4 regions of the Bradyrhizobium sp. SZCCHNR1043 genome follow, and region 1 is predicted to be linked to each of the others. Evidence: predicted binding sites of a transcription regulator. Region 1 holds the regulator's gene; each other region holds the start of a gene.
The links. The regulator PhoB, encoded in region 1, activates phosphate uptake and scavenging genes when phosphate is short. The targets are predictions, from matches to a motif close to TGTCATNNANCTGTCAT.
Positions count from the first base shown of each region.

Region 2: phnC (phosphonate ABC transporter ATP-binding protein) is a predicted target of PhoB. The motif match lies at 4,511-4,527, and genes of this name have one in related genera.
Region 3: QX039_RS02055 (glycerophosphodiester phosphodiesterase family protein) is a predicted target of PhoB. The motif match lies at 2,101-2,117, and genes of this name have one in related genera.
Region 4: QX039_RS22875 (PhnD/SsuA/transferrin family substrate-binding protein) is a predicted target of PhoB. The motif match lies at 3,667-3,683, and genes of this name have one in related genera.

Region 1 covers NZ_JAUEYN010000006.1:246,538-253,707, reverse strand. The annotation lists gene QX039_RS12815 (HoxN/HupN/NixA family nickel/cobalt transporter) at 1-192, opposite strand, end outside; gene QX039_RS12810 (trypsin-like serine protease) at 364-1,680, opposite strand; gene phoB (phosphate regulon transcriptional regulator PhoB) at 1,826-2,533, opposite strand; gene phoU (phosphate signaling complex protein PhoU) at 2,550-3,266, opposite strand; gene pstB (phosphate ABC transporter ATP-binding protein PstB) at 3,297-4,118, opposite strand; gene pstA (phosphate ABC transporter permease PstA) at 4,115-4,996, opposite strand; gene pstC (phosphate ABC transporter permease subunit PstC) at 5,000-5,998, opposite strand; gene pstS (phosphate ABC transporter substrate-binding protein PstS) at 6,095-7,105, opposite strand.
Region 2 covers NZ_JAUEYN010000002.1:340,473-347,642, forward strand. The annotation lists gene QX039_RS04130 (ABC transporter substrate-binding protein) at 1-591, opposite strand, end outside; gene phnE (phosphonate ABC transporter, permease protein PhnE) at 751-1,599, opposite strand; gene phnE (phosphonate ABC transporter, permease protein PhnE) at 1,596-2,480, opposite strand; gene phnD (phosphonate ABC transporter substrate-binding protein) at 2,576-3,508, opposite strand; gene phnC (phosphonate ABC transporter ATP-binding protein) at 3,588-4,397, opposite strand; gene QX039_RS04155 (chloramphenicol acetyltransferase) at 4,579-5,241, shown strand; gene QX039_RS04160 (alpha-D-ribose 1-methylphosphonate 5-triphosphate diphosphatase) at 5,238-6,422, shown strand; gene QX039_RS04165 (DUF1045 domain-containing protein) at 6,429-7,139, shown strand.
Region 3 covers NZ_JAUEYN010000001.1:481,506-488,675, reverse strand. The annotation lists gene QX039_RS02060 (TROVE domain-containing protein) at 1-1,034, shown strand, start outside; gene QX039_RS02055 (glycerophosphodiester phosphodiesterase family protein) at 1,093-2,097, opposite strand; gene QX039_RS02050 (3' terminal RNA ribose 2'-O-methyltransferase Hen1) at 2,293-3,672, shown strand; gene QX039_RS02045 (polynucleotide kinase-phosphatase) at 3,681-6,242, shown strand; gene QX039_RS02040 (Lin0512 family protein) at 6,973-7,170, opposite strand, start outside.
Region 4 covers NZ_JAUEYN010000013.1:80,349-87,518, forward strand. The annotation lists gene QX039_RS22865 (sigma-54 dependent transcriptional regulator) at 1-1,239, opposite strand, end outside; gene QX039_RS22870 (HAMP domain-containing sensor histidine kinase) at 1,229-2,689, opposite strand; gene QX039_RS22875 (PhnD/SsuA/transferrin family substrate-binding protein) at 2,686-3,435, opposite strand; gene QX039_RS22880 (metalloregulator ArsR/SmtB family transcription factor) at 3,800-4,165, shown strand; gene QX039_RS22885 (arsenate reductase ArsC) at 4,158-4,685, shown strand; gene arsB (ACR3 family arsenite efflux transporter) at 4,689-5,744, shown strand; gene arsC (arsenate reductase (glutaredoxin)) at 5,741-6,142, shown strand; gene arsA (arsenical pump-driving ATPase) at 6,463-7,170, shown strand, end outside.

The DNA.
Region 1 (7,170 bases):
CAGCCCGAGCAGCCAGGCCAGCATCGCGGTGCCGACGATGGCGGGCCGGTCGGCGTAGAGCGCGAATGCCCAGGCCCAGGCGAGCGCGTTGGCCGCGACCAGCCCGCCGACGAGCGCAACGTTGCGGCCGGGCTGCGACCGCCACCACAGCAGCCGCGCGGCCCGAGGATGATCAATTGGAACAATCGTCATACTCGGACTATAGCAAGAGCTAGGCCAGTTCGGTAAAGGCCCCGCTGCAGGCGAAAGCTGCAGGAAAACCTGGGTGGCGCTTCCCGGACCGCCCTCTCGCTTGGCAACCCGCTATCCAGTCACGCACAGATCATGACCAGCGGCGGGACCTCGTCTCTCTCGCTCCTTCCCTCACCGCGCCGAGGCACTCTGCGCCGCGATCTCGCGGCGCACGACCGCCTCGAACTGGCTCGCGGGGGCGGCGAACATCAGCCGGGTCTCCTCGTGGAACGCCGAGAAGATGCCGACCACGGCCGGCTCCCCGCCGACCTCGGCCAGGATCGGCGAGCCCGAATAGCCGAAATTGGCCAGGCAATGCACTGTCAACAGCCGGGCATCCCCGGTCATGCCGGCGCTGCAATTGCGCTGGCCGGTCGGCGAATAGCGCCGCTCCTGGCCATAGCCGATCTCGGAGATGGTTCCGGCCGTGGTCGCAGCCGCGAGCTCCTCGCGGGTCAGCGCCTTGACCGCCACCGGCTTCGACGGCAGCGCATCCTTCAGCACGATCAGCGCCCAATCGGCGGGCGAGCGGTCGAGCGACCATCTGTCGTGCCGGGTCGGGACGAAATCGGGCGCCACGATCAGCTTGTCGGCGACCGACGATGCCGCCGGCGTGCCACGGTTCATGCCGGCCAGGAAGCGGACATTGCCGGGGCTGACCTGCGCCACGCCGTTGAAGACGCAATGCGCGGCGGTGAGCACGACGCGCGGCGCCACCAGGGTGCCGGTGCACCAGCCGCCGCTCGAGTATTGCGCGACGGTGACGACGCCGATCGACGACGCCGGCCAGGAGGTGGGATCGACGACCTCGCCGATGTGGCGATCGAGCCCGAGCAATTGCTCCGGACGCGGAGTGGCAATGCCCGCATCCGCCGATTCCGGTTTCGGCTGCCAGGACGCAATGGCGCTCTGGGCCTGGACGCGCTGCGGCTCGGTCAACCTGACCCGCTGCACGTCGCGGCCGGCCGATCGCACGCCACTACGGCCCGCCATCACCAGCCAGGCATAGCCCTGCACGACGTCCTGTTTCACACCGCGGCCGTCGAGCAGCATCAGGCCGAGCATGTATTGCGACTGGGCGAAGCCCTGCGCCGCGGCGCGGCTGAACCAGCGACTGGCTTCGCCGTAGTTGGAGGCAACACCCTCGCCATTGACGTAGGCGATGCCGAGATAATGTTGCGCGACGGCGAGCCCCTGATCGGCGGCCTTGCGGTACCAGGCCAGCGCCTCGCTCGGATTACGCGGCACGCCCCAGCCGAACGCCTGCATGAAGCCGACGTCGAACTGCGCCCGCGCATCGCCCTTGGCGGCCAGCGGCAGCAGCCGTCGCATCGCCGCCGCATGCTGCCCGTTGCCTGCCGCCGCGACCGCGTCCTCGAGCTCGGCGGCCGGGGCGCCCGCCAAGCTGCCGAGCAGCATGACAAGAGATATGATGATGGTCTTGATCAAGGGCGTCCGCTGGGACCGAAACATCGTGACGGGCCACGAAGCAGACACGATCAAGACGGCGGCGGCGTGGCGGAAAGCGGACCGCGATCTCCTCAATCGGGCCCGCTCGCGCCTCACACCTTCTTCATCCTCACGCCCATCGCCCTTACACCTGCTCGCTCTTGGCGAAGCGATCATCGAGCGCATAACCGGCGCCGCGCACGGTGCGGATCGGGTCCTGCTCGCGGCCGGGATTGAGCAGCTTGCGCAGGCGGCCGATATGGACGTCGACGGTGCGCTCGTCGATGTAGATGTCGCGGCCCCAAACGCTGTCGAGCAGCTGTTCGCGGCTGAACACGCGGCCGGGGTGCTCGAGGAAGAATTCGAGCAGGCGGTATTCGGTCGGGCCGAGATCGATCGGCCGCCCCGAGCGCGCCACGCGGCGTTTCTCGCGGTCGAGCTCGATGTCGCCATAGGACAGCACGGTCGCCAGCCGCTCCGGGCTCGCCCGCCGCAGCAGGCCTTTCACGCGCGCCAGGAGCTCCGGCACCGAGAACGGCTTGACGATGTAGTCGTCGGCGCCGGTGGCGAGTCCGCGCACGCGCTCGCTCTCCTCGCCGCGCGCCGTCAGCATGATGATCGGCAATTGCCGGGTCTCGGTCCGCGCGCGCAGGCGGCGGCACAGCTCGATGCCGGAGAGGCCCGGCAGCATCCAGTCGAGCACGACGAGATCCGGAACGCGCTCCTTCAGCCGCGTGTCGGCCTCGTCGCCGCGCGCCACGGTCTCGACCTCGTAGCCTTCGGCCTCGAGGTTGTAGCGCAGCAGCGTCGTCAGCGCCTCCTCGTCCTCCACCACCAGAATTCGGGCGCCCATGTCTGAACCGTCTCTCTTAGTTACCGGGAATCGTCGTCGCGAAGCTCGTCATGTCGCCCTTCGGGCGCTTGTCCATGATCTGCTGGCCTTCGATCATATAGAATACAGTCTCGGCGATGTTGGTCGCGTGATCGCCGATGCGCTCGATGTTCTTGGCGCAGAACATCAGGTGGATGCAGAACGAGATGTTGCGCGGATCCTCCATCATGTAGGTCAGGAGCTCGCGGAACAGCGAGGTGCAGATGGCGTCGACTTCCTCGTCGCCCTTCCACACCGTCATCGCCGCCGGCAGGTCATGCGCGGCATAGGCGTCCAGCACCGTCTTGACCTGCGACTGCACCAGATCGGTCATGTGCTCGAGGCCGCGGATCAGCTTCAGCGGATGGAAGTCGCTCTCCAGCGCCGCGACGCGCTTGCCGATGTTCTTGGCGAGGTCGCCGATGCGCTCCAGATCGGTCGCCACGCGCATCGCGCCGACGATCTCGCGCAGGTCGACCGCCATCGGCTGGCGACGGGCGATCGTGAGCACGGCGCGCTCCTCGATGATGCGCTGCAGCTTGTCGACCTCGGCGTCGGTGGCGACCACCTTCTGGCCGAGCGCGATGTCGCGCCGCACCAGCGCATCGACGGAATCGACGATCAGCCGCTCCGCGAGGCCGCCCATCTCCGATACCAGACGGGTCAGGTCCTGCAGATCGCTGTCGAACGCCTTGGCGGTATGTTCACTGGCCATGATGATCTCCTGAAGGCAATGTCGTCGGCGTCAGCCGAACCGGCCGGTGATGTAATCCTGGGTCCGCCGATCACTCGGCGAAGTGAAGATCTTGCTGGTGTCGTCGAACTCGATCAGCTCGCCGAGATACATGAAGGCGGTCTTGTCGGAGACGCGCGCCGCCTGCTGCATGTTATGCGTCACGATGGCGATCGTATAGTTTTCGGCCAGCTCCTGGATCAGCTCCTCGACCTTGGCGGTCGAGATCGGATCGAGCGCCGAGCACGGCTCGTCGAACAAGATCACCTCCGGCCGGACCGCCACGGTGCGCGCGATGCACAGCCGCTGCTGCTGGCCGCCGGACAGCGACAGGCCCGAGGCGTTGAGCTTGTCCTTGACCTCGTTCCACAACGCGCCGCCGCGCAGCGCCTTCTCGACCCGGTCGTCCATCTCCGACTTCGAGATCTTCTCATAGAGGCGGATGCCGAAGGCGATGTTTTCGTAGATCGTCATCGGGAACGGCGTCGGCTTCTGGAACACCATGCCGACCCGGGCGCGCAGCAGATTCAGATCGAGCTTGGGATCGAGGATGTTGGTGTTGTCGAGCATCAGCTGCCCGGTCGCCCGCTGGCCCGGATAGAGATCGTACATCCGGTTGAAGATGCGCAGCAGCGTGGACTTGCCGCAGCCGGACGGGCCGATGAACGCGGTGACGCGGTTGGTGCCCAGCGACAGGTTGATGTTCTTCAGCGCGTGATGGTCGCCGTAGTAGAAGTTGAGGTTGCGCGCGGTCACCTTGGCCGGCGCATCCGGAAGCGCCTTGCCGTGAAGAGCGTGATTGGGCTGACTGACGGAGACGGACAGTTCGGTCATTTGGTGTTCCTCTCGGCGCCAAGAATGCGTGCACCGATGTTCAGGGCGAGCACGGCCAGAGTGATGAGAAGGGCTCCGCTCCAGGCCAGTTGCTTCCAGTAGGCATAAGGGCTCTGGACGAAATTGTTGATGGTGACGGGCAGGTTCGCCATCGTCCTGGAAAGGTTGAGGCTCCAGAACTGGTTCGACAGCGCGGTGAACAGCAGAGGCGCGGTCTCGCCGGCGACGCGGGCGGTGGCAAGCAGCACGCCGGTGATGAGGCCCGAGCGCGCCGCCCGATAGGCGATGCGGCGGATCACCAGCGAGCGCGGCAGGCCGAGCGCAGACGCCGCCTCGCGCAGCGGGTTGGGCACGAGCAGCAGCATGTCCTCGGTGGTGCGCAGCACCACCGGGATCACGATGACCGCCAATGCAAGGGAACCCGCGAGTGCCGAGAAGCCGCCCATCGGCACCACGACCGCACCATAGATGAACAGGCCGATGATGATCGAGGGCGCCGACAGCAGGATGTCGTTGATGAAGCGGATCACCGAGGTCAGGCGGTCGTTGCGGCCGTATTCGGCGAGATAGGTGCCGGCGAACAGGCCGAGCGGCGCGCCGATGCCGACGCCGATGATCGTCATGATCAAGGAGCCGACGATGGCGTTGCGCAGGCCGCCTTCGCTGGAGCCGGGTGGCGGCGTGTCGGCGGCAAAAACCTGCAGGCTGAGGCCGGCGAGTCCGTTATAGAACAGCGTGAACAGGATCAGCGCCAGCCAGGTGACGCCGAACATCGCGGCGGCGACGCAGAGGCCGCGGATCACGATGTCCCTGCGGCGCCGGCGCGCATAGATCGGATTGACCGGCGCATCGAGTGTAAGCGTATCAGCGCTGGACATGGCTTATTTTCCCGCCTTGGCTTCGAGCCGCATGAGCATCAGCCGCGCGCTCGCCAGCACGAAGAAGGTGAGCACGAACAGCAGCAGGCCGAGCAGGATCAGGCTCGACTGGTGCAGCCCGTCGCTCTCCTGGAATTCGGAGGCGATGGCGGCCGAGATCGTGGTGCCCGGCGCGAAGATCGAGGATGAGATCCGGAACGAGTTGCCGATGATGAAGGTCACCGCCATCGTTTCGCCGAGCGCACGGCCCAGCGCCAGCATGACGCCGCCGATGACGCCGACGCGGGTGTAGGGAATGACGACGCTGCGCACGACCTCCCAGGTGGTGCAGCCGACCCCGTAAGCGGCTTCCTTCAGCACCGGCGGGACGGTCTTGAACACGTCGACCGAGATCGAGGTGATGAACGGCAACACCATGATCGCCAGGATCAGCGAGGCGTTGAACAGGCTGAGATAGGACGGCGGACCGGCGAAGATGTCCTGCAGCACGGGGATGCCGGCGCAGAGATTGATCATGAACGGCTGGAACGTATAGGCCAGGAACGGCCCCAGCACGAAGAAGCCCCACATGCCGTAGATGATCGACGGAATGCCGGCGAGCAGCTCGATGGCAAGTCCGATCGGACGGCGCAGCCATTGCGGGCACAGCTCGGTGAGGAAGATCGCAATGCCCAGACCGACCGGAATGGCGATCAGCATCGCAATGAAGGACGTGACCAAGGTGCCGTAGATAGGGCCGAGCGCACCGAGCACCGGCGGATCGGCCGACGGCGCCCAGCGCCGCGTCCACAGGAATTCGAAGCCATATTCTCTCATGGCCGGCCATGCGCCGACGATGAGCGACAGGATGATGCCGCCCAGGATCAACAGGACGGAGATCGCGGACAGCCGCGTGATCCAATAGAAGGTCACGTCGCCGAGCTTGAAGGCGTTGAGCGCGCGTGCCCGGTCATAGGGTCCGGCAGCGGCCGCGATATCGCTGACTTCGGTCTGAACCGCCATCTCTGCCAATTCTGCCCCCTGTTCCTTGGACACGCCGCAACCCCGGTAGCGTCCCTCCCCCGGAGGCCGGGAGAGGGGATTTTCGATACGTCCAGCTCAGCTCTTGATGTCGGCCGACCAGGTCTTCTCGATCAGCTTCACGACGCTGTCGGGCATCGGGATGTAGTCGAGCTCCTCAGCCATCTTGCCGCCCTTCTCGAACGACCACTTGAAGAACTTGATGGCTTCGCCGGACGCCGCCTTGTCGGCCGGCTCCTTGTGCATCAGGATAAAGGTCGCCGCCGTCATCGGCCAGGACTTGTCGCCGGGCTGGTTGGCGAGGATCACGTAGTAGCCGGGAGCCTTGGCCCAGTCGGCATTCGCGGCCGCGGCCTGGAAGGCCTCGACGGTCGGCTGCACGGTCTTGCCGGCCTTGTTCATCATGCCGGTGTAGGTGAGCTTGTTCTGCTTGGCATAGGCGTACTCGACATAGCCGATCGAGTTCTTGGTCTGGCCGATGTTGCCGGACACACCCTCGTTGCCCTTGGCGCCGACACCGACCGGCCACTCGACGGCGGTGTTGAAGCCGATCTTGCTCTTCCAGTCGGCGCTCACCTCGGAGAGGTAGTAGGTGAAGTTGAAGGTCGTGCCCGAGCCGTCGGAGCGGCGGACCACGGCGATCGCATCGGACGGCAGCTTGACGCTGGGGTTGAGCTTCTTGATCGCGGCGTCATCCCACTTGGTGATCTTGCCGAGATAGATGTTGGCGAGCGTCTCGCCGTCCAGCACCATCTCGCCCGGCTTCACGCCCTCGAGGTTGACGACCGGCACGATGCCGCCCATCACCATCGGCCACTGCACCAGGCCGTCCTTCTCGAGCTGCTCGGCCTTGAGCGGCGCGTCGGTGGCGCCGAAGGTCACGGTCTTGGCCTGGATCTGCTTGATGCCGCCGCCAGAACCGATCGACTGGTAGTTCAGACCGTTGCCGGTCTCCTTCTTGTAGGCGTCCGCCCACTTGGAATAGATCGGGAACGGGAACGTCGCGCCCGCACCGGTAATGTCGGCAGCGAAGGCCGACGTCGATGCGGCGACCAAGCCGGCAGCGACGATAGCTTTGACGAAATTCATAGCTGGTCTCCATGCTTGGGAAGCGAAGCGCCATCTGCGCCCGATTGCGCTTCCCCGGCCGCTTT
Region 2 (7,170 bases), on a different contig from region 1:
CTTGCGCAGATCCTTGAAGAACGTAAGGGCCGGCTCGAAATCGGCCTGCGAACCGCCGAGCGCGAGGTTGACGGCAACGGCGCCGACATAGCCGACGGCCGCCGAGCTCGGATCGAGATAGCCCACCATGCCCTTGTAGTCGGGCTTGAGCAGATCCTTCCAGCAGGCCGGAACAGGCTTGCCACCGAGCGCGTCCTTGTTCACGAACAGGCCGAGCGTGCCGGAGTGGATCGTAGTCCAGTAGCCATCCGCATCCTTCAAGCCGGCGGGGACCTGATCCCAGTTCGCGGGCTTGTAAGCCTCAAGCGCGTCCTGCGCCTTCGCCTTCATGCCGAAGGTGACGCCGAAATAGCCGATGTCGCCGACGGGGTTGCTCTTTTCGGCGAGGATCTGCGCCAGCGCCTGGCCGGAGTTCTTGTTGTCGTGTGGAATGTCGTAGCCGAGATCGGTCTTGATCGCCTTGAGCATCGAGGCCCAGTCGGCCCATTCCGGCGGGCAGTTGTAGCAGATGACGTCCGCGGCCTTGGCCGGCTGCCACAACGCGGCAACACACAGCGCGAGAAGAGCGAGAACGAGGCGGGTGACCTTCATGAAGACAGACTCCGTATTCCCTGGCACGGCGGCCAGTTCCGGAGCTTCCCCTAACGGCCGCACATGAAGGATTTGCGACAGAAAGTGCAGTGCACACAGCCAAAGCCGCACCTTGATCGTTCGTCAACGAACGATCGCAACCTTCAGATGCCGCGACGTTCAAGCGACGGCGCGGCGACCGATGATCGCAAAGCGCAGCTTGCCCGAGATCCAGTCGATCGCGGCCACCGCCACCAGGATCATCAGGATCAGGAACGACACCTTCTGCCATTCCAGCACGCGGATCTGCTCGGCCAGTTGTAGCCCGATGCCGCCCGCGCCGACGATGCCGATGATCGTCGCCGAGCGCGTGTTGGATTCGATGAAGTAGAGCACCTGGCCGGCAATCACCGGAAGAACCTGCGGCAGCAGGCCGAAGCGGATCTCGTGCAACGCGCTGCCGCCGGCCGCACGCACGCCCTCAACCTGCTTCCGGTCGGCGCTCTCCATCGCCTCCGAGAACAGCTTGCCGAGCGCACCGAAATCCGAAACCGCAATCGCCAGCACGCCGGCGAAGGGCCCGAGGCCGACGACGTTGATCCAGACCAGCGCCCAGATCAGCGTGTCGACGCCGCGAATGGTGTCGAACAGGCGACGCACCGGAAAGCGGAAGACGGCCGACGGGACGATATTCCTGGCCGCAAGCAGGCTGACCGGAAGCGCGAAGACGGCCGCCAAGGTGGTGCCGAGCACCGCGATCGAGAGCGTCTCGCCGAGCGCCTTGAGATAGATCGGAAGCGACGAGCCAGGATCTGGCGGCAGCATCATTCGCGCGATCCAGCCGAGCTGGCCGAGGCCGGACAGCATCCGCGACGGCGAGAAGTCGAGATCGACGAGACCAAAGACGAAGATGGCCAGAGCCGGCAGCAGCACGACCGGCGTTGCGAAACGTGCGGACAGGGACCGATTGAAAATATGCGGGTAGCGCTCGGCAAGCTGCTTCGCGTCCGGTGAGCCGGAGATGCTCATGTGCGGGCCTCCGAGCCGAACAGGCGGCCGCGTAGCCAGCCGGTGCCGATATCGATCAGGAACACCGTGACCACGATCATGACGAGTATGGCGCTGACGTCGGAATAGTAGAACTTGCGGATCGCGACCACGAGCTCCTGGCCGATGCCGCCAGCGCCGACGAAGCCCATCACGGAAGCCTCGCGCACGTTGATCTCGAAGCGCAGCAAGGTGTAGCTGGAGAAACCCGCAATAACCTGAGGGAGCACGGCAAATCGCATGCAAGACAGCCAGCTCGCGCCGGTGGCGCGCACGCCCTCGACCGGCTTCATGTCGGCATTCTCAACGACCTCGGAGAACAGCTTGCCGAGCGCACCGCTCGAATGAAGGGCGATGGCGAGCACGCCCGGGATCGGCCCAAGCCCGAAAGCAATGACGAAGATCAGGGCGAACACGACGCTCGGAACGGTGCGGGCGAATTCCAGGAGCCGGCGCACCGTGAAGCGGATCCACGGCGCGGGCGAGGTGTTCTCGGCGGCGAGGAAGTTGAGACCGAATGCGACGAGCATTCCGGCCATCGTGCCGACGTAGCTGATCAGCAGCGTCTCTGCCAGCAGCTTGATCCACTTCTTGAAGCCCCAGAACCATTCGGGCAGATTGGTCCAGACCCGCTGCCCGTCGTCGAGCGTGAAGATGCGATCGAAGTAGCTGATGAAGTTGCCGAAGTAGGTATAGAACGTCCGCAGATTGACCTCGGCACCGATGGCCGCGGCGAAGAGCACCGCCAGGAATACCATGGCGGACAGGGCAAGACGCAATCGACGGCGCGAAACGGCCCGCCGATAGGTCTCGTTCAGAGCCGCAAGCTGCTGGCTTGGGAGGATCGAAACGGCAACAGCCATCGGGCTCGTGCTGCTCTTGGTTCGGACGTGTGAGGGATTCTTCAACGGACGAGCCGGGCCCCACGGGACCCGGCTTACCATCGATGGATCGTCGATCAGGACGCCTTCTTGCGCAGGCTGTCGACGAATTTGATCAGGTCGATCGTGCCGTCCCAGTCCTTCGTCGTGGCAGGGTGGAAGCCCTTCTTCTGGCCGTCGGAGAGACGGTCGAAGGCGGCCTTGTCCTTGATCGGCGCATCGAAGAAGGCCTTGGCGATCGCCGATTTCAGATCGTCCGGCAGGTCCGTGTTGTAGGCGTAGGGGCCGTTGATGATCGGCGCCGACTTGTGAATGATGCGGAAGTCGTCCTTCTTCATCGGCGAACCGTCAGCGTTCTTCAGCATGCCCTTGGTCAGCATCTGGGCCAACGTCGAATCGTTGTCGCTCGTCCATTGGTTGGCCGCGATGTCGACAGTCCCCTGGGACAGGGCCAGCACCGCGTTCTCGTGGCTGCCGGTGAAGACAACCTTGCCAAAATACGTCTCGGCGTCGGTCACGCCCATCTTGTTGAGCTCGAAGCGGGGCACGTTGTTGCCCGACGTTGAGTTCGGATCGACGAGGCCGAGATTCTTGCCCTTGAGGTCTTCGACCTTCCGGTACGGGCTGCTCGCCTTGACGAAGAACACCGAATAATAGCCGGTGCTGCCGTCGGAGTTGATGTCGTTGGCGAAGGCATCGGTCTTGACGCCGGTGAGCCGGGCGCGGGCAAACGACGCCGAGCCATAGCTCGCGATGTGGATGTTGCCGGCGCGCTGACCTTCGATCACGGCCGCGTAATCGTTGGCGATACGCAGCGTCACCTTCACGCCCAGCTCTTTCGAGAGATAGTTCACGAAAGGCGTCCAGCGCTCGGTGACACCCGAAGCGTTCTCTGCCGGGACCACGGCGAAGGTCAGCTCAGGATACTTCGCCTTCCAGTCCTCGGCTGACGCCGAGGCCGTGAAAGCCAGCGCAGCGACGCCCGCCAGAACGATGCGACGATTGATCATAACATGCCCTCTTGTTGCAGTAAGGAACAGGTCTCGCCCCCGCGCCATGCGGAAGCTCGAGCTTGCAGAAATCCGCGTCTCAGGCCACGGCGGCTTCGCCGAGTGCCGGCACCGTTGCCGCCGGTGCCGGATGGATCGAACCCATCACCTCGTCCGCCTCGAGATCGTAGAGCTCACGTGCGATCTGCGCCGTCAGCGCCGACGGCACGTCGTCGAACACGATCCGTCCGGTCGCCATGCCGATCAGGCGATCGCAATAGCTGCGCGCCAGATCGAGCGAATGCAGGTTGCAGACGACGGTGATGCCGAAATGCTTGTTGATGCGCAGCAGCGCGTCCATCACGATCTTGGTGTTACGGGGATCGAGCGAGGCGATCGGCTCGTCTGCGAGAATGATCTCGGGGTTCTGCACCATCGCGCGCGCGATCGCGACGCGCTGCTGCTGCCCGCCCGAGAGCTGATCGGCGCGCTGCGCTGCGAGGGAGGCCATGTCGAACTGCTCGAGCGCGGACAGCGCCATGGCGACATCCTCCGCCGGCCAGAGCTGCGCCAGCGAGCGCCACGACGGGATTTCGGCGAGTCGCCCCATCAGCACGTTCGTCAGCACGTCCAATCGGCCGACCAGATTGAACTGCTGGAAGATCATCGCCGAGCGCGCACGCCACTGCCGCAGATCGCGGCCGCGCAGCGCCGTCACGTCGAGATCCTTGAAGAGGATGCGGCCGCCGCTCACCGGGCTCAGACGATTGATGGACCGCAGCAAGGTCGACTTGCCGGCGCCGGAACGCCCGATCACGCCGACGAAGCTGCCGGGTGCAACTGAGAAGGATGCATTGTCGACTGCGGCTTTCATGCCAAAACGGCACGTCAGGCCATCCACCACCAGCATTGAATTCTCCAGACGCCTCGCTCTGGCCTATCGCTAGCGTCTGGATTCTACAGTTATGTGACAGCGACACCGCAGCGCCGCACTCGTCCACACGCCGGTCGCAGTCATGCAGATGTCACGCGCCTGTCATAGGGGAGATCCGACACCTTCACAGATGTAGAGAGTAGAGTCAGGACGTGAGATGGCCGGCAAGTCGCTTTCAATTGAACCAACCGTTGACCCTTCGGCCAAGCTCCAGGACGTGACGCTTGGCGCCTATTGTGAGGTCGGCGCCCGCACCATCCTGCAGGAGGTGACGATGGGCGACTACTCCTATGTGGTCAACGATTCCCAGATCACCTACACGACGATCGGGAAGTTCTGTTCGATCGCGGCGATGACCCGGATCAATCCGGGCAACCACCCGATGCAGCGGGCGACGCAGGCCCATTTCACCTATCGCGCCAGCGCCTATTTTCCAGGAGAGCCCGACGATGTGGAGTTCTTCGCCTGGCGGAGAGAGCATCATGTCCAGATCGGACACGATGTCTGGATCGGCCATGGCGCGATCGTGCTGCCGGGCCGCAACATCGGCACCGGCGCGGTCGTGGCGGCCGGAGCCATCGTGACCAAGGACGTTCCGGCCTATACCATCGTCGCCGGCAATCCGGCGCGGCCGATCAAGCGCCGGTTTCCGCGCGAGGTCGAGCAGCGGCTGCTGGATCTGGCGTGGTGGGATTGGAATCACGAGGCGCTGCGCGCGGCGCTGCCGGATTTCCGCAAGCTCGCGATCACTGCGTTTCTCGACAAATACGAAGCTGCCCTCGACGCGCGCGTCGCGGTGCGGCAGAGTGCCGCCCCATGACCGATATCTCCATCTCGCGGGGCCGCTGCCTCGTCGATACCGACCTCGTAGACACTTCCTTGATCATATCCGGCGGCGTGATCGCAGGCATCGGGACACCGGGACGCCGGTCGGGTCTCGAACTCGATGCGGAGGGACTCACCGTGCTCCCCGGCATCGTCGACATCCACGGCGATGCGTTCGAGCGCCAGATGATGCCGCGCGCCGGGGTCGACTTCCCGACCGACGTCGCGCTGATCGACAGCGACCGCCAGGCCATCAGCAATGGCATCACCACGGTCTTTCACGCGACGACCTGGTCATGGGAGCCGGGCCTGCGCAGCGCCGACAATGCGCGGCGCCTGCTCGAATCGATCGAAGCGCTGCGCCCGCGGCTCGCGGCCGACACGCGCTTCCATCTGCGCCACGAGACCTTCAATCTCGACGATGAGGAGGAGATCGGCCGGTGGCTCGCCGACCGGCGCGTTGACCTGTTCGCCTTCAACGATCACATGGATTCGACGGTGGCGAGTCTGGACAAGCCGCACAAGCGCCAGCGCATGGTCGACCGCACCGGCCTGCCCGGCGCTGAGTTCGACCGGTTGGTCGCGCGCATCGCCGCTCGCGCCGATGCCGTTCCGGCCTCGATCGCGCGGCTGGCCGAGATCGCACGCAAGGCTGGTGTCCGCATGCTGTCGCACGACGACGACAGCCCGGCCATGCGCAAGGCGTTTCGCAGCCAGGGAGTGACCATTGCAGAATTTCCGGTCAACGAGGAGACTGCACGCGAGGCCGCTCAAGGGGGCGACGCGATCGTATTCGGCGCGCCCAACGTCGTCCGTGGCGGCAGCCATACCGGGTGGACGAAGGCCAGCGACATGATCGCCAAGGGCCTCTGCTCGGTGCTGGCCTCCGACTACTACTATCCCGCGCCGCTGCTGGCAGCGTACCGGCTTGCTGCCGACGGCGTTCTTCCGCTGGTGCGCGCCTGGGATCTGATCTCGGGCGGCCCTGCACGCGCAGCCGGGCTGGCGGACCGCGGCGTGCTCGCCGAGGGCCGCCGCGCCGATATCATTCTGGTCGACGACCGCATGCCTTTGCGCCCCCGCGTCGTCGCTGTGATCGCGTCCGGCCGGCTGGTCTATCTCACCGAGATGGACCGGCTGAACGCCCGGCCGGCGCGTGCCATGGCGGCGGAGTAGCGAACCATGGCCAATTTTCCGCGCTATGCGATCTACTATGCTCCACCAGCGACAGCCGACCTGGCGGAATTCGGCGCGAGCCTGCTCGGTTACGACGCGTGGAGCGGCGATGACCGCAGCTTTCCGAGCGAGATCGTCCGCGCGGTTCCAGACTGGGCTGAGCTGACCGCAGACCCGCGCAAATACGGCTTTCACGCGACCTTGAAGGCTCCGTTCGAGCTGGCGGATGCGGAGAGCGAAGCCGCGCTCTGCGCCGCTTGTGCTGAGTTCGCGGCCACGCCGCGAGCCGTCCCGGCCATCCGTCCGATCGTGGACGCGATCAGCGGATTCATCGCGATGATCCCTGGCGAGCTGTCCCCCATCCTGCAGCAGTTCGCGGCCGATTGTGTCCAGGCCTTCGAGCCGTTTCGCGCACCGATGACCGCCGACGACCGTGCTCGGCGCAAGCCGGATCTGCTGACACCACGGCAGCGCGATCATCTCGATCGTTGGGGTTATCCCTATGTCATGGAGGATTTCCGCTTCCACATGACGCTGACCTGCCGGCTGTCCGACGAACGGCGCCGGCCGATCCTGACGATGCTGCAGGAGAGATTCGCGGTACTGTCACTGACAGAGCTCCGGATCGACAGGATTGTGTTGTTCCGCCAGCCCAATGCCCACCAGCGTTTCCGCATCATCGGAGACTGGCCGCTCATGGCCATCCAAGGCAGCTAGCGAGCGCGGCTGAGGTCGCGAGAAATCATTG
Region 3 (7,170 bases), on a different contig from region 1:
CGCGCATCATCCAGCGGCCGGACGAGATGACCGAGCTGCTCGCGATCTACTGGGCGGACTCGCTGGGTCCGCAGCAGCAGCGCAGGCGGCAGCCGGTGTCGGCCCAGGTCAAGAAGGGGCTGGCGAAGGCGTTCACGAAGTTCGACGCCTATCAGCTCGCGAAGTATGACCGCGAAGGACCGGTGCGGCTCCGCGACGTCCTGTTCCTGGTGCACGCCAAGCCCAGGGATGCCGCTCAGGAGGCGGTGTGGAAGCAGCTCGCCGCAAGCGAGCTGCCCTCGCCCGACACCTGGGAGGTCGCGCTGTCGAAGGGCTCGGACAAGCGCGCGAGCTTCGAGCGGCTGCTCGCCGAGAAGCGGCTCGGAGCGCTGGCGCTGTTGCGCAACCTGCGCCTGATGCGAGAGGTCGGGGTGCCGCGGGCAACCATCGCGGCCGCGATCGAGACGATGCGGACGGACAGGATCCTGCCGTATCGGTTCATCACGGCGGCGCGGCATGCGCCGGACTTCGAGCCCGAGCTCGAGCAGGCGATGCTGGGCGCGATCAAGGGCTACGCGCGGCTGCCAGGTCGCACGCGGCTCCTGATCGACGTCTCGGGATCGATGTTCGCGAAGCTGTCCGCGCAGTCAGAGATGACGCGCGCGGAGGCTGCGTGCGGGCTCGCGATCCTCGCCCGCGAGGTCTGCGACGAGGTGGAAATCTTCACGTTCAGCGACAAGGTCGTGAAGGTGCCGCCGCGCCGTGGCTTTGCGCTGCGCGATGCGATCCTCGGGTCGCAGCCGCATTCCGGGACCTATCTCGGCCGTGCGGTCGGCGAGATCGACCGCAAGGGAGACCGCCTGATCGTCTTCACCGACGAGCAGAGCCACGATGCGGTGCCGTCGCCCAAGGCGCGCGGGACCATGGTCAACGTGGCGTCGTACCAGCACGGGGTCGGTTACGGACCCTGGACGCGGGTCGACGGCTTCTCCGAAGCCGTGATCGCCTGGATCGCGGCGCAGGAGGAGACGCTGCGAGGCGCCACCCTGCACTGACGACAATGGACCCGGACGCGTCACAGACGCGCCCGGGTCTCCTTCCCATGCTGCGCGGTTACGGCCGGCTCGATTGATCTCCTTGCGGAGCGTGCTTCAGGAGCGGCGCCACCGTTTCGATCTCGTCCGTCATCACGCCCCCAGCGAAGGCCTTGGGCAACCGGGCGATGTCGTCCGGCGAATCCAGTCCGGTGGAGAATGTCTCGCCATGATAGGCACCGACCACGAAGACGCTGCTTCCTCCTTGTGCCATGCGCTCGAGGAAACGGTCTGGCCAGCCCCAGAGCCACGGCGCGACATTGACCGGGACCAGCACCATCATGTTCCGGCATGCGGACGGCACCAGCCCCGTCCAGCCATATCCGATATATCGCAGCAGGCAGCTCTTCAGCATGCCGCGCGACATCACCTTCAGCTCCGGCTGCGCCGCCCTGAGCGCCGCGATCGGCGCATCGCCACCATACACCATCAGCCGCCCGCGTTGCGCAGCGTCGATCGGTGCAAGTGCCGCGGCAAGCAGCCGGCCTTCCGCCGGATCATTGCTCTTGACGTTGATCAGGAACGACTTGTCCGGAAAGGTCGCGAGCACCTCGTCCAGCGACGGCATCAGGCCGACGCCCTTGCCGCGGAATGGAAAGGTGCGCCCGCCATCGGCGGTGTAGCCATAACCGATGTCGAGCTGCCGCAACGCCGTCATCGCATGCTCGCGCGTGACGCCCTTGCCATCGGTGCGACAGTCGAGCGTCCAGTCATGGAACACCGCGAACTGGCCATCGGTGGTTGGGTGCACGTCGAATTCCACGATATCGGCGCCGGCCAGAAAGCTGGCGCGCATCGAGGCGATGGTGTTCTCGAGATAGTCATGCGTCGGCGGCAGCATGCGCGCCGCGGTGCAGGTTTCGCTCGTCAGGCCGGTGCGATCGAACTGCTGTGACACACCTCGATGAGCCAGGAGATGCAGCCGCCCAGCCTCCTTTGTCACCTGCAGATTGGCGTTGTTGAAGAACATGAAGCCGGCGCAGATCAGCACCAGCAGCCCGGCGATTTTCAGGACTCTGCTCATGCGAAGTCAATTCCATGACGATTCGAGCCGAATTGCGTCCCTGCCCTCGTTCTCCGCAAGAGTCGTCCTGCGGAGATGGCGCACCTTTTGTCCAGCGCTCCCAGAGCCGATGCGAAAGCGAATGCGAGAACGGCCACCGCCAAACTTTGGCTTCGAAGCACTGGATCGTTGTTTCCTCATCCGGTATCTGACCTCATGTTTCTGTCCATCGCCACCACCCACCAGCCCGCCACCGATCTCGGCTACCTGCTCAACAAGCATCCCGACAGGCTGCATGAGCTCGAGCTCACCTATGGCAAGGCGCTGATCTTCTATCCCGAGGCCCGCGAGAGCCGCTGTGAGGCGGCGCTGGTGCTCGACGTCGACCCGATCGGCCTCGTCCGCGGCAAAGGCCAGAGCGACGGGCTGCTCGACCAATATGTCAACGACAGGCCCTATGCCGCGTCGTCGTTCCTGTCGGTCGCGCTGAACAAGGCGTTCCGGACCGCGATGAACGGCGTCAGCAGCGCGCGCCAGGAGCTCGCCGACAGCGCCATTTCACTCGAAGCGGTTGTGACACCCCTGCCCCTGCGCGGCGGCGAAGCCGTGCTGCGGCAATTGTTCGAGCCGCTCGGCTGGCAGGTCGATCTCGCCGCGATCCCGGGGCCGCAGGGCGACGCGTCGAGCCGCTACGTCCGGCTCACGCTGCGCGGCACCGCGCGGCTCAGCGCGCTCCTCAATCATCTCTACGTGCTGATCCCCGTGATGGACGACGCCAAGCACTATTGGGTCGGCGACGAGGAGATCGACAAGCTGCTCAAGCGCGGCGAAGGCTGGCTCGACACGCATCCTGCGAGGGAGCTGATCGTGCGCCGCTATCTGCGCCACCGCGGCGTACTCGCACGCGCGGCTTTGGAACGCCTTGCGCCCGAGACGCAGGACGACGCGCTGGAGCCGGAGGCGCGCAGCGAGTCCGAGGACACGCTGGAACGGCCGATCCGGCTCAACGACCTGCGGATGGAAGCGGTCGTCGACGCGCTGCGCACGAGCGGCGCCAAGGCCATTGCCGACCTCGGCTGCGGCGAAGGCAAGCTGCTGCAGCTCCTCGTGCGCGAGCGCTGGGTGACCCGGCTGATCGGGCTCGATCCTGCCGCGCATGAGTTGGAGCGCGCGTCCAGGCGACTGAAGCTGGGATGGCCAGGCGGCCCGCCCGAGGGCCGCGTCACGCTTCTCCACGGCTCGCTGACCTATCGCGACGACCGCTGGGCCGGCGTCGATGCTGCTGCATTGGTCGAGGTGATCGAGCATCTCGATCCCGACCGGCTGCCGCTGGTCGAGCGCGTCGTGTTCGGCGCAGCGCGTCCGCGCGCCGTGATCGTGACCACGCCGAACGCCGACTACAATGCGCTGTTTTCGAGCCTGCCCGCAGGCCAGTTCCGCCACCGCGACCATCGCTTCGAATGGAGCCGTGCCGAGTTCGCCGCCTGGGCCGAGCGCATCTGCGCAGCCTTCACCTATCAGGTCGCCTTCTCCGGTATCGGCCACCATGACGAGACCTTCGGCGCGCCGACCCAGATGGCCGTCTTCACCCGCTGAGCAATTCCATGAACATCGACATCCCCGACTTCTCGCTGGTCGTATTGATCGGCTCGACCGGCTCCGGCAAGTCGACCTTCGCCGCTAGGCATTTCCTGCCGACCGAGGTGATCTCCTCGGATCACTGCCGCGCGCTGGTCGCGGACGACGAGACCGATCAGAGCGTCTCCGCCGATGCCTTCGACATCGTGCGCGAAATCGCAGGCCGGCGCCTCAAGCATCGCCGCCTCGCGGTGATCGACGCCACCAATGTGCGCCCCGCGGACCGCAAGGGCTGGATCGAGCTGGCGCGCAAATGGCATGCGCTGCCGGTCGCGATCGTGTTCGATCCCGGCATCGACATCTGCATCGACAGAAACCGGACACGGCCGGAGCGCACTTTCGGCGGGCCAGTCGTGCAGCGCATGGTGTCGGAGATCCGCCGCGGCCTCGGCGGCCTGCAGCGCGAGGGCTTTCGCCAGGTGTGGAAGCTCGACAGCGTCGAGCGGATCGAGGCCGCCACCCTCACGCGGCAGCCGCTGTGGACCGACAAGCGCCACGACGGCGGGCCGTTCGACATCATCGGCGACGTCCATGGCTGCGCCGATGAGTTGCAGGCGCTGCTGGCGAAGCTCGGCTATCAGGTCACATGGACCGAGGCCGGGGGCGATCGCGCGGTCACCGTGACGCCGCCGGCCGGCCGCAAGGCCGTCTTCGTCGGCGATCTCGTCGATCGCGGCCCGCGCTCGCCGGATGTGCTGCGCATCGTCATGAGCATGACGGCCGCGGGCAGCGCCTATGCCGTGCAGGGCAATCACGACCGCAAATTCCAGCGCTGGCTCGCCGGCCGCAAGATCACGATCGCGCACGGCCTGCAGGCCACGATCGATCAGCTTGCGAAGGAAAACCGCAGCTTCCGCGACGCGCTGCCATCGTTCCTCGACGGCCTGCGCAGCCATGTCTGGCTCGACGGCGGCCGGCTCGCGGTCGCGCATGCCGGGCTGAAGGAGGAGATGATCGGCCGCGGCTCCGGCGCGGTGCGCGAGTTCGCGCTCTATGGCGAGACCACCGGCGAAATCGACGAATTCGGCCTGCCCGTGCGCGCCGACTGGGCCGCGAACTATCGCGGGACGACCAGCGTGGTCCATGGCCACACGCCGGTGCTCAACGCGGAATGGGTCAACAACACGCTCTGCCTCGACACCGGCTGCGTGTTCGGCGGCAGGCTCACGGCGTTGCGCTGGCCGGAGCGCGAGATCGTCGACGTCGAGGCCGAGCGCGTCTGGTGCGAGCCCGTCCGTCCGCTCGCGGCCCGCGCCGGCACCGCCTCGGCGCAGGCCGAGGCCGATCAACTGCTCGACATCGGCGACGTCAGCGGCCGGCGCTGGATCGACACGACGTTGCTGAACCGCGTCGTCGTCGCCGAGGAGAACGCCGCCGCCGCGCTGGAGGTGATGAGCCGGTTCGCGCTGGCGCCGCAATGGCTGGCCTATCTGCCGCCGACCATGTCGCCGTCCGAGACCAGCGCGCGCGAGGGCTGGCTGGAGCGGCCCGAGGAAGCGTTCGCGCATTTCCGCGACCGTGGCGTCGGCGAGGTCGTGTGCGAGGAGAAGCACATGGGCTCGCGCGCGGTGATCGCGCTGTGCAGGAGCGCCGAGGTGGCCAGAGCGCGCTTTGGTGTTGGCGGCGACGAGCGCGGCGCGATCTGGACCCGCACCGGACGCGCCTTCTTCAACGACGCCGCGATGGCCGAGGCGCTGCTGGCGCGGCTGCGGCTGGCCTTCGACGAATCCGGCTTGTGGCAGGAGCTGCAGTCCGACTGGGCTCTGCTCGATGCCGAGATCATGCCGTGGTCAGCCAAGGCCGGCAGCCTGATCGAGAGCCAGTATGCCCCGGTCGCGGCGTCCTCGGTCGCCGGCCTCTCGGCGGCGGCGGATGCGCTGGATCGCGCCGCCGCGCGTGGCCTCGATGTCGCAGCGCTCGGCGATCACGTCCGCGACCGGGTGCAACGTGCCATACGCTATGGCCGGGCCTGGGCGCCCTACATCTGGCCGGTCTCGGGCGTCGATGATCTCAAGGTCGCGCCGTTTCACCTGCTGGCCAGCGAAGGCCGGGTCTGGTTCGACCAGGACCATGTCTGGCACATGGGCCTCGCCGACCGGCTGGCGGCCGTGTCGACATCCGTCGTCACCCGCACGCAATGGCGGACAGTGGCGCTGGCGGACGACCAGGCCGTCGCCGACGCCATCGCCTGGTGGGAGCAACTCACCGAAGGCGGCGGCGAAGGCATGGTGGTGAAACCGCGCAGCTTCGTCGCACGCGGCCCGAAGGGCCTGATCCAGCCGGCGCTGAAGGTGCGCGGATCAGAATATCTGCGCATCATCTACGGCCCGGAATATGATGCGCCGGAGCACATCGTTCGGCTGCGCCAGCGCAGGCTCGACGGCAAGCGCAAGCTGGCCTTGCGCGAGTTCGCCCTCGGCCACGAGGCGCTCACGCGCTTCGTCGCCCGCGAGCCGCTGCGGCGCGTGCATGAATGCGTGTTCGCGGTGCTGGCGCTGGAGAGCGAGCCGATCGACCCGCGGCTTTGAGCGCCATCACTGCATCACACGCCGCGCGGTGGTCACCGGAGAGCGGTGCGGTCCTTCATCAAGGCGAAGCTCAGCGCTGCCCGTCGGGCGACTCACAGGCCCGGACTTGCGGCGACCAGCCGCAGCCGCGACGTCGGAGCAGCCTCGTGCGGACTCACGCAAAGACCTTTTCCGCCAACGCTCTCAATGCGTTCGCCGGCGCCAGTCATGAGCCGGCAAGATTCCTCTTTCGCTTTTTCGGAATTCATGAAACAGTGGGCCTGTCCCGCCTCACCAAGAGGGGCGCTTCGCGATCGTCACGAACGTGGAGGCGGGATGCGATGGGCGCAGCTCTGCCGCAGCATGGTGTTGCCGTGCGGACGAACGGCAGGACGCGCCGGCGAAATCGTGTGGTCCTGGCCTCCCGATGCTGAGGTCAAGCCGGCTGAGATGATCAGCAGGCGACGGGGGCAACAAAGCCCGGTCCCCGGGGAGAGCACGTATAAGCCGGAAAACCGTTGCGCAGGGAAGGCCGGGATCGTCCGGCTGAGCCTGTGGTTCCTGCCCCGTGCACTTCTTCACGCACGGGGGCCGCGGGTATCAGCGGATACCCGGCCTTCCCTGCGCCCTCTGTTCAAAGAGGGACACCGTACGATCATCACCCGGGCGCGCAACGCGCCGCGGGATCGCGATGACATGCTGTTTGACATTCATATCAGAACGCCACGCGCATGACCCCTGCGCGAGAGCGTCACTTGCCGTCGTCGAGATGGACCAGCACCGCCGCGTTGGCGATGATGATGGCGTCGCTGCCGGCCTCGGCCGGAATCTCCAGCCCACCTTTGACGGCGGTCACGGTCACGGTGCCATAGGGCAGCTCCTTGGCGACCGCGGCGGTGTCGACAGCCTCCGGATTGGGAACGCCGATGGTGACGTCGACAAGCATGTC
Region 4 (7,170 bases), on a different contig from region 1:
CGCTTCGGCGATCTGCCCGCCCGTATCCTTGAGCGCGCGCTCGATCTCCTGTTGTTCCGCGGCGTCACGCGCCTCGGCGAGCGATCTTCCGGACGGCTGGCTCGCGCTGCGCATCGTCTCGGGAAACAGATCGACCGGCATAAGCCATGGGCCCGTCGCCAACGCGACCGCCCTGTCGAGCCGATTCCGCAGCTCGCGCACGTTGCCGGGCCAGGGGTGAGCCAGAGCGGCACTTTCGGCGCCGCTACTCAGTCCGCGCAGGTCCGGATTTGCGCTGGCAAGTTCGGTGAAGAAGCGATGCATGAGAAGCTGAATGTCTTCGGGCCGCTCGCGAAGCGGCGGAATCGCGACCGCGACGACGTTGATGCGGTAGTACAGGTCTTCGCGAAATCGCCCCGCAGCGACTTCCGCCGCGAGATCCCGGTTGGTGGCACAAACGACGCGCGCCCGGAACGGGACGATGGCTTCGCCGCCCAGGCGGTAGAAGCGGCGTTCGTCGAGCAGCCGAAGCAGCTTTGCCTGAAGTTGCAGTGGTAGCTCCGCGACCTCGTCGAGAAAGAGGGTCCCGGATTGAGCGCGCTCCGCATACCCGAGGTGCCTGCTGTTGGCGCCCGTGAAAGCGCCTTTCTCGTGTCCGAAGACCTCGCTCTCGAGCAGATTGTCCGGGATGGCGGCGCAGTTGACTGCCACGAATGGCCGGGAAGCGGCATCCGAAATGTTGTGGAGGTGGCGTGCGCAGACCTCCTTGCCAGAGCCGGTCTCGCCGGTGAACAGCACAGGCGTATTGCGGCCGGCCATGCGGGCGAGCAGTTCCTCGATGCGGCGCATCTGCTGCGACAGTCCCAATACGCCGTCCGGAACCGCCGGCCTACGGCCGATCAGAGCGCGGGCGCGCGATATCAGATCGTCGAGTTCGAATGGCTTGGTCACGTAGTCGCCCGCGCCGGCCCTGATGAGAGCCACCGCATGGTCGATCTGGCCGTATGCGGTCATGAACAGAAACGGCGGGGCGGCACTTTCGCCGCTCACTTTCCGGAAGATGTCCTCACCCGACATGTCCGGCAAACGGATGTCACAGATGACAAGATCGGGGGCACCTCGCCTCAGGCCCGCGAGAGCTTCCTGGCCGCTGCGCCACCACTCGACCTTGCAGCCTTCCAGCTCCAGGTACTGGTTGAGGGATTCTCCCATGATCGGATCGTCTTCGATCACAGCGATGGACACTGACTCAGGCAACATTGCGCTGCTCCTCCCCCGAGCCATCGGGTATCGCTATGGAGATCGCCGTTCCGCCGCCGGCCGGATGCTCGACTCGGATGGAGCCGCCGACTTCCAGAACGAGACGCCGAATGATCCAAAGGCCAAGGCCGGGCTCTCCGGGCCGTGGCGCGGCATCCGCTTCACGGCTTTCGAGGTAGCTGACCCTATCCTGGTCGAGTCCGGCGCCTTCGTCGCTCACTGTCAGGACTAGGCTGCCGTCCACCAGCCCCGCTTCGAATGCGATACGGCCGGCGGGCGCGCTTGCTTGGCACGCGTTGAGCAGCAGATTGAGCGCGGCCTGACGGACGGCATTCGCTCTGACGGGAATCTCGCCGGGAAGCTCGTTCGCCCACGACAGCGAAAGGTTTCTGCGATCGAGCTCAGGACCGATCAGAAGACGCAGGTCCTCGATGTCGCTTGGCTTCAGCGGACGCATCGCGGTGTCGACACGGTGGGTCACCAATGCGGACCTCACGACGTCGCGGATGCCCGCGAGCCCCCGCTCAAGAAGAGAGAGTGCACGCTCCCGAACCCCGAGCTGATGGCCATGTCGCCGGAGCGTCTCGATCGCGTTGAACATGCCTCCCAGCGGATTGTTGATTTCGTGGGCCATCCCGGAGGCAAGACGGCCGAGGCTAGTGAGACGTTGCTCTTCCGCGACGCGAGCAGCCAGCGCCTCACGCTCGTTCCATGATCGCACCATCATGTTGTAGTGTCTGAACAGGCGACCGAACTCCGAACTGGGCGGTCCGACATCCTCATCTGCGATGCACCGCAGTTCGCCGGACTGCCCCCGCCTGAAATGCGTGGTCAAGAGCTGCACCGGTCGCAGCATTCTGCGCACCGCGATGAAGCCGACCGCCGCGACCAGCATAGTGATGGCGATATTGGTCGCGACCAACGTCCAGAGCACGTCCCGCCGCTCCTTGAATCGGGCGCCGACGTCGAATTGGGTGTAGATCACCCCGATGCGACGCCCCTGATCGAGCAGCACGCGGCGGACGCCGGCACGCTCGGCCTGCTCGTCAAGCCAGCTATCGTTTGCGTCCGCAAACCGATCGACGATCGACTTCGGCACGGGTGCAAAGGCCGGCACGGTACGGGGATCGAAGGAAGCCAGGACGATGCCGTCGGGTTCCGCCACCACCGTCTCGAGAATCGTCAAGCCGCGGTACAGTGAACGAGCGCGGTCGAGATTGTCGAACGTCTCCCAGGCGTCCCCACGGATCACCGCAGGCATCACCGACGACGAAAGCCCGTCCAGGTAGGCGGCGGTCAATTCCCGGAAATGGCGATCCTGGGTTTCGGCGAGCCTCTTGAGCACCTGATCTGTGAGCACCACCCCGATGGCGACCATGAGCAGCGCCACAAGCGCAGGGACCTTGATCACGACCGGCAGATTCGATCTCAGGTCGAAGCGAGCGCTCATCCGAGGCTCCGAACATAGTTCATCTTCGCCCCAATCGTGTCGAACAGGGATGGATCGCTTCTCGTGAAACCGTCGAGATGCAGCATCTGCAGCACCCGACGGGCCTCCGGATCGGACGACATCCCGACGAACGCTGCGGCCAGGTCATCGACCGAAAGTCCGCTCGGGCGGCTCTTGCCGCACGCCACCGGCGGAAATCCTAGCCATTCCGATTGTCGCAACACGCGAGTTGGAGCCGTCAAATCGGGCTCTACGATGCTGAGGACTTCCCACACGTAGCCATCGACGGATCCGCTATCCGCCAGCCCGGAGGCGACTGCGCGGACGACGTTGCGATGACCATAGGTGAAGAAGTGATGCCTGAAGAAATCCTCCGGCTTGGTGTGCATATCGGTCAGAAGGGCGCGAGTGACGAGGAAGCCGGAATTGCTGTCGGGATCGGAGAACGCGTGCGTGTCGCCTTTCAGATCGGGAAAGGACTCGGCCTTACGGCGGGCATCGACGATCACGTAGGACTGGTAAAGTGGGCGGCCCTTCCACACCGGTACCGCTACCAGATCGAGCTGCTCGCGAAATTGGACGTAGGGGTAGCCGCAGATCCAGGCAGCATCAATTTGTCCGTTTACCAGGAGGAGCGTGATCTCCTGGTAGGTTCGGCGCGTGAGGATCTGGACTTCCCTGCTCCAAATGCGCTCAAGATAAGAGCGAAGTGTCGCCAACAGCTCCAAGTCGGAAGTCAGAAGCACGGGCGTGAGCCCAATCTGCACCGGCCGCGGATCAGCCGCTACGGCGCGTCTGCTTTTAAGAGCAATCGTACTCGCCGCTAGTCCGGATAGGACTGCGCGCCTCGTGACTCGCGTTCTATTCGCATGTGATGCAGGGGCCTGCCTTTGACGCAAACCCATGGCGATTCCTCCTAGAGTCGTCGCCCCTTTTTTCTTAGAGAGTATCGAATGGCGTCTGGCGCGGCAACGAATATGACAGGCATGTGACGGTGAGGTATTGAGATAGCTCAAGCAACAGCTCACCGGCGCGCGTCTCAAGGACCTGCGGGAGCTCAGCGCCACTCTGTGGTTGACAGAATGCTGTAATATCCATAAGTCTAGAAATATGGATAATGAAGAAGCGGTCTTGGCGCTCGCCGCGCTCGCTCAGCCCACTCGGCTGAACGCATTTCGTATTCTGGCAAGTCATGAGCCGGAGGGTCTGTCGGCCGGAGAGCTTGCTCGCGCCCTGGAAGTTCCCCAGAACACGCTCTCGGCGCACCTTTCGATCCTTTCAAGGGCGGACCTCGTCACCTCGGAGCGACACAGCCGGTCGATCATCTATCGCGCCAATCTTGCCGAATTCCAGAAGGTGGCGCTGTTTCTGCTGCAGGACTGCTGCGGCGGCCGGCCGGAAGTCTGCGCACCATTGATTGAAAGCCTTGCGCCTTGCTGTCCTCCGAAAAAGAAAAGGGAGCGAAGCCGTGTCTGATCACCTCTACAACGTTCTCTTCCTCTGCACCGGCAACTCCGCCCGTTCAATCATGGCGGAATCGATCCTGCGAAAGAATGCCGGCGGCCGCTTCCGGGCGTTCTCGGCAGGCAGCACGCCGAAGGGCGCGGTCAACCCGCTGGCGCTACGCACTCTCCAAAGCCTGGACTATCCGACCGACGGCTTGCGCTCGAAGAGCTGGCTCGAGTTCGCCGCCCCCGATGCACCCGTCATGGATTTCGTCTTCACGGTCTGCGACAACGCCGCCGGTGAGACCTGTCCGGTGTGGCCTGGACAGCCGATGACCGCTCACTGGGGCATCGAGGATCCCGCCGCAGTCGAAGGTATTGATCTCCAGAAGGAGGCGGCATTCGTGACCGCCTTCCGGTACCTGAAGAATCGCATCGGTACCTTCACCAATCTTCCTCTGCGCAGCATCGACAAACTGTCGCTCGGCACCAAGTTGCGCGAGATCGGCCGGTCGGAAGGCGCGAGTTCATCCCGCAACGACGTGGCCTGACACATGAGCATCTTCGAACGTTACCTCACACTTTGGGTTGCCCTCTGCATCGTCGCCGGCGTCGTGCTCGGCCACTTCATGCCTAGCTTCTTCGGAGTGGTTGCAGCCGCGGAAGTGGCCAAGGTCAATTTGCCAGTGGCAGTCCTGATCTGGCTGATGATCGTGCCGATGCTGCTGAAGATCGACTTCGGTGCTTTGAGCCAGGTCCGAGAGCACTGGCGCGGCGTGGGGGTTACCCTGTTCATCAATTGGGCCGTCAAACCGTTCTCGATGGCGCTTCTCGGCTCCTTCTTCATCGGCAACGTGTTCGCGCCGATGCTGCCGTCCGCGCAGATCCCATCCTACATCGCGGGTCTGATCCTGCTCGCAGCCGCTCCTTGCACCGCGATGGTGTTCGTCTGGTCGAACCTGTGCGAAGGAGAGCCTCACTACACGCTCAGCCAGGTCGCATTGAATGACGTGATCATGGTCTTCCTGTTCGCGCCGCTGGTGGGGCTTCTGCTCGGTGTAGCCTCCATCAGCGTTCCCTGGGCGACGCTTCTGCTCTCGGTCGTCCTGTACATCGTTGTGCCGGTCGTCGTAGCGCAGGCCTGGAGGACGTCCCTTCTCGCCGCTGGCGGTGGTGCCTTCGAGCGGACCATGCGGAGGCTGCAGCCATTGTCGCTTGTTGCTCTGCTGGCGACGCTAGTTCTGCTGTTCGGTTTCCAGGGTGAGCAGATCGTCAAGCAGCCGGTCGTGATTGCGATCCTCGCCGTGCCGATTCTGATCCAGGTCTATCTCAACGCCGGTCTCGCCTACTGGCTGAGCCGGCGCTTCGGCGTCGCCTGGTGTGTCGCTGCACCTGCGGCGCTGATCGGCGCCAGCAACTTTTTCGAGCTCGCGGTTGCTGCTGCCATCAGCCTGTTCGGACTAGACTCCGGAGCTGCGCTCGCGACCGTGGTGGGCGTGCTGGTCGAAGTGCCCGTGATGCTGTCGGTGGTCCGCATCGTGAAGGCGACTCGCGGCTGGTATGAATCCGGAGCGAATGCGGCCAAGCCCGCGATGGAGGCTCACAGATGACCATTACGATCTACCACAATCCAGATTGCGGTACGTCCCGCAACACGCTCGCTATGATCCGGCAAAGCGGCATCGAGCCTGAGATCATCGAGTACCTCAAGACGCCGCCGTCGCGCGATAAGCTCCAGGAGCTCATCACCACCATGGGAATTCCGGTTCGCGACCTGTTGCGCGAGAAGGGAACGCCCTACAAAGAACTCGGCCTCGACGATCCGAAGTGGACCGACGACGAACTGCTGGATTTCATGATCGCGCACCCGATCCTGATCAATCGCCCGATCGTCGTCACGCCGAAGGGCGTCCGGTTGTGCAGACCGTCGGAAGCGGTCATCGATCTCCTTAACGGCCCGTTCGGGCGGTTCGTCAAGGAGGATGGCGAGGTCATCGAGCCCAGATGAGCCGGTACAACGACCGCATTAGATCGCTCGGTCGAAGGTGATGCCGGGCGCAGTGTCCGACGGCTTAATCGCCAGAGGGCGGGCCTCAGGCGTGCCCGGAACACACCATCGATACCCATTTTGTTGTTGCCTCGTAGCCCGTTGGTCACTCCCATCCGTTGATCCATCGCAACAGAGGAGCTCGCGGCGTTGCTATTGAATATCCGCAGGTATCCCATCGCAAAGCGATGCAACGAGGCGTTCATTTTGAACGCAACGCTCGTCACACCCATCGGACTGACGGCAATTGCATGACTGCAGCGTCTGCAGGACAGCTTATTATGTCTCACTTTCGCGCGCTGAACGCCCCGACGCCGTATCTGTTTTTCACCGGGAAGGGTGGTGTCGGTAAGACGTCGCTTGCATGTGCCACCGCTGTTGGCCTCGCCGACCGTGGACTACGCGTTCTTCTCGTCAGTACCGACCCGGCGTCGAACCTGGACGAGATGCTCGAAGTCACTTTGACTGATCGCCCAGCGCCGGTGGCAAACGTGGCCGGACTTTCGGCCATGAATATCGATCCCGAAGCTGCTGCCGAGAGCTATCGCACCCGGGTCCTCGAACAGCTCGGACCGGAAGTCACCGCCGGTGAGCGGTCGACTGTGCGCGAGCAGCTCTCCGGAGCTTGCACCACCGAAATAGCCGCCTTCGACGAGTTCGTGGGACTGCTGGACGGCGATATGGCAGGATTCGATCACATCATATTCGATACGGCCCCGACCGGCCACACTCTAAGGCTGCTCAGCCTGCCAAAGGCATGGACCGGCTTTCTCAAGGACAATGACCGAGGAGCGTCCTGCCTCGGGCCGCATTCAGGCTTGAAGATGCAGGAGGACCGCTTTCGCAAGGCGCTCCAGGCCTTGGGCGATTCCGAGCGGACCACTATCGTTCTCGTCACCCGCGCCGACAAGGGGGCCATCCGTGAGGCGGCCAGAACATCGGGCGAACTCGATGCGCTCAATCTCTCGAACCAGCTCTTCGTGGTGAAC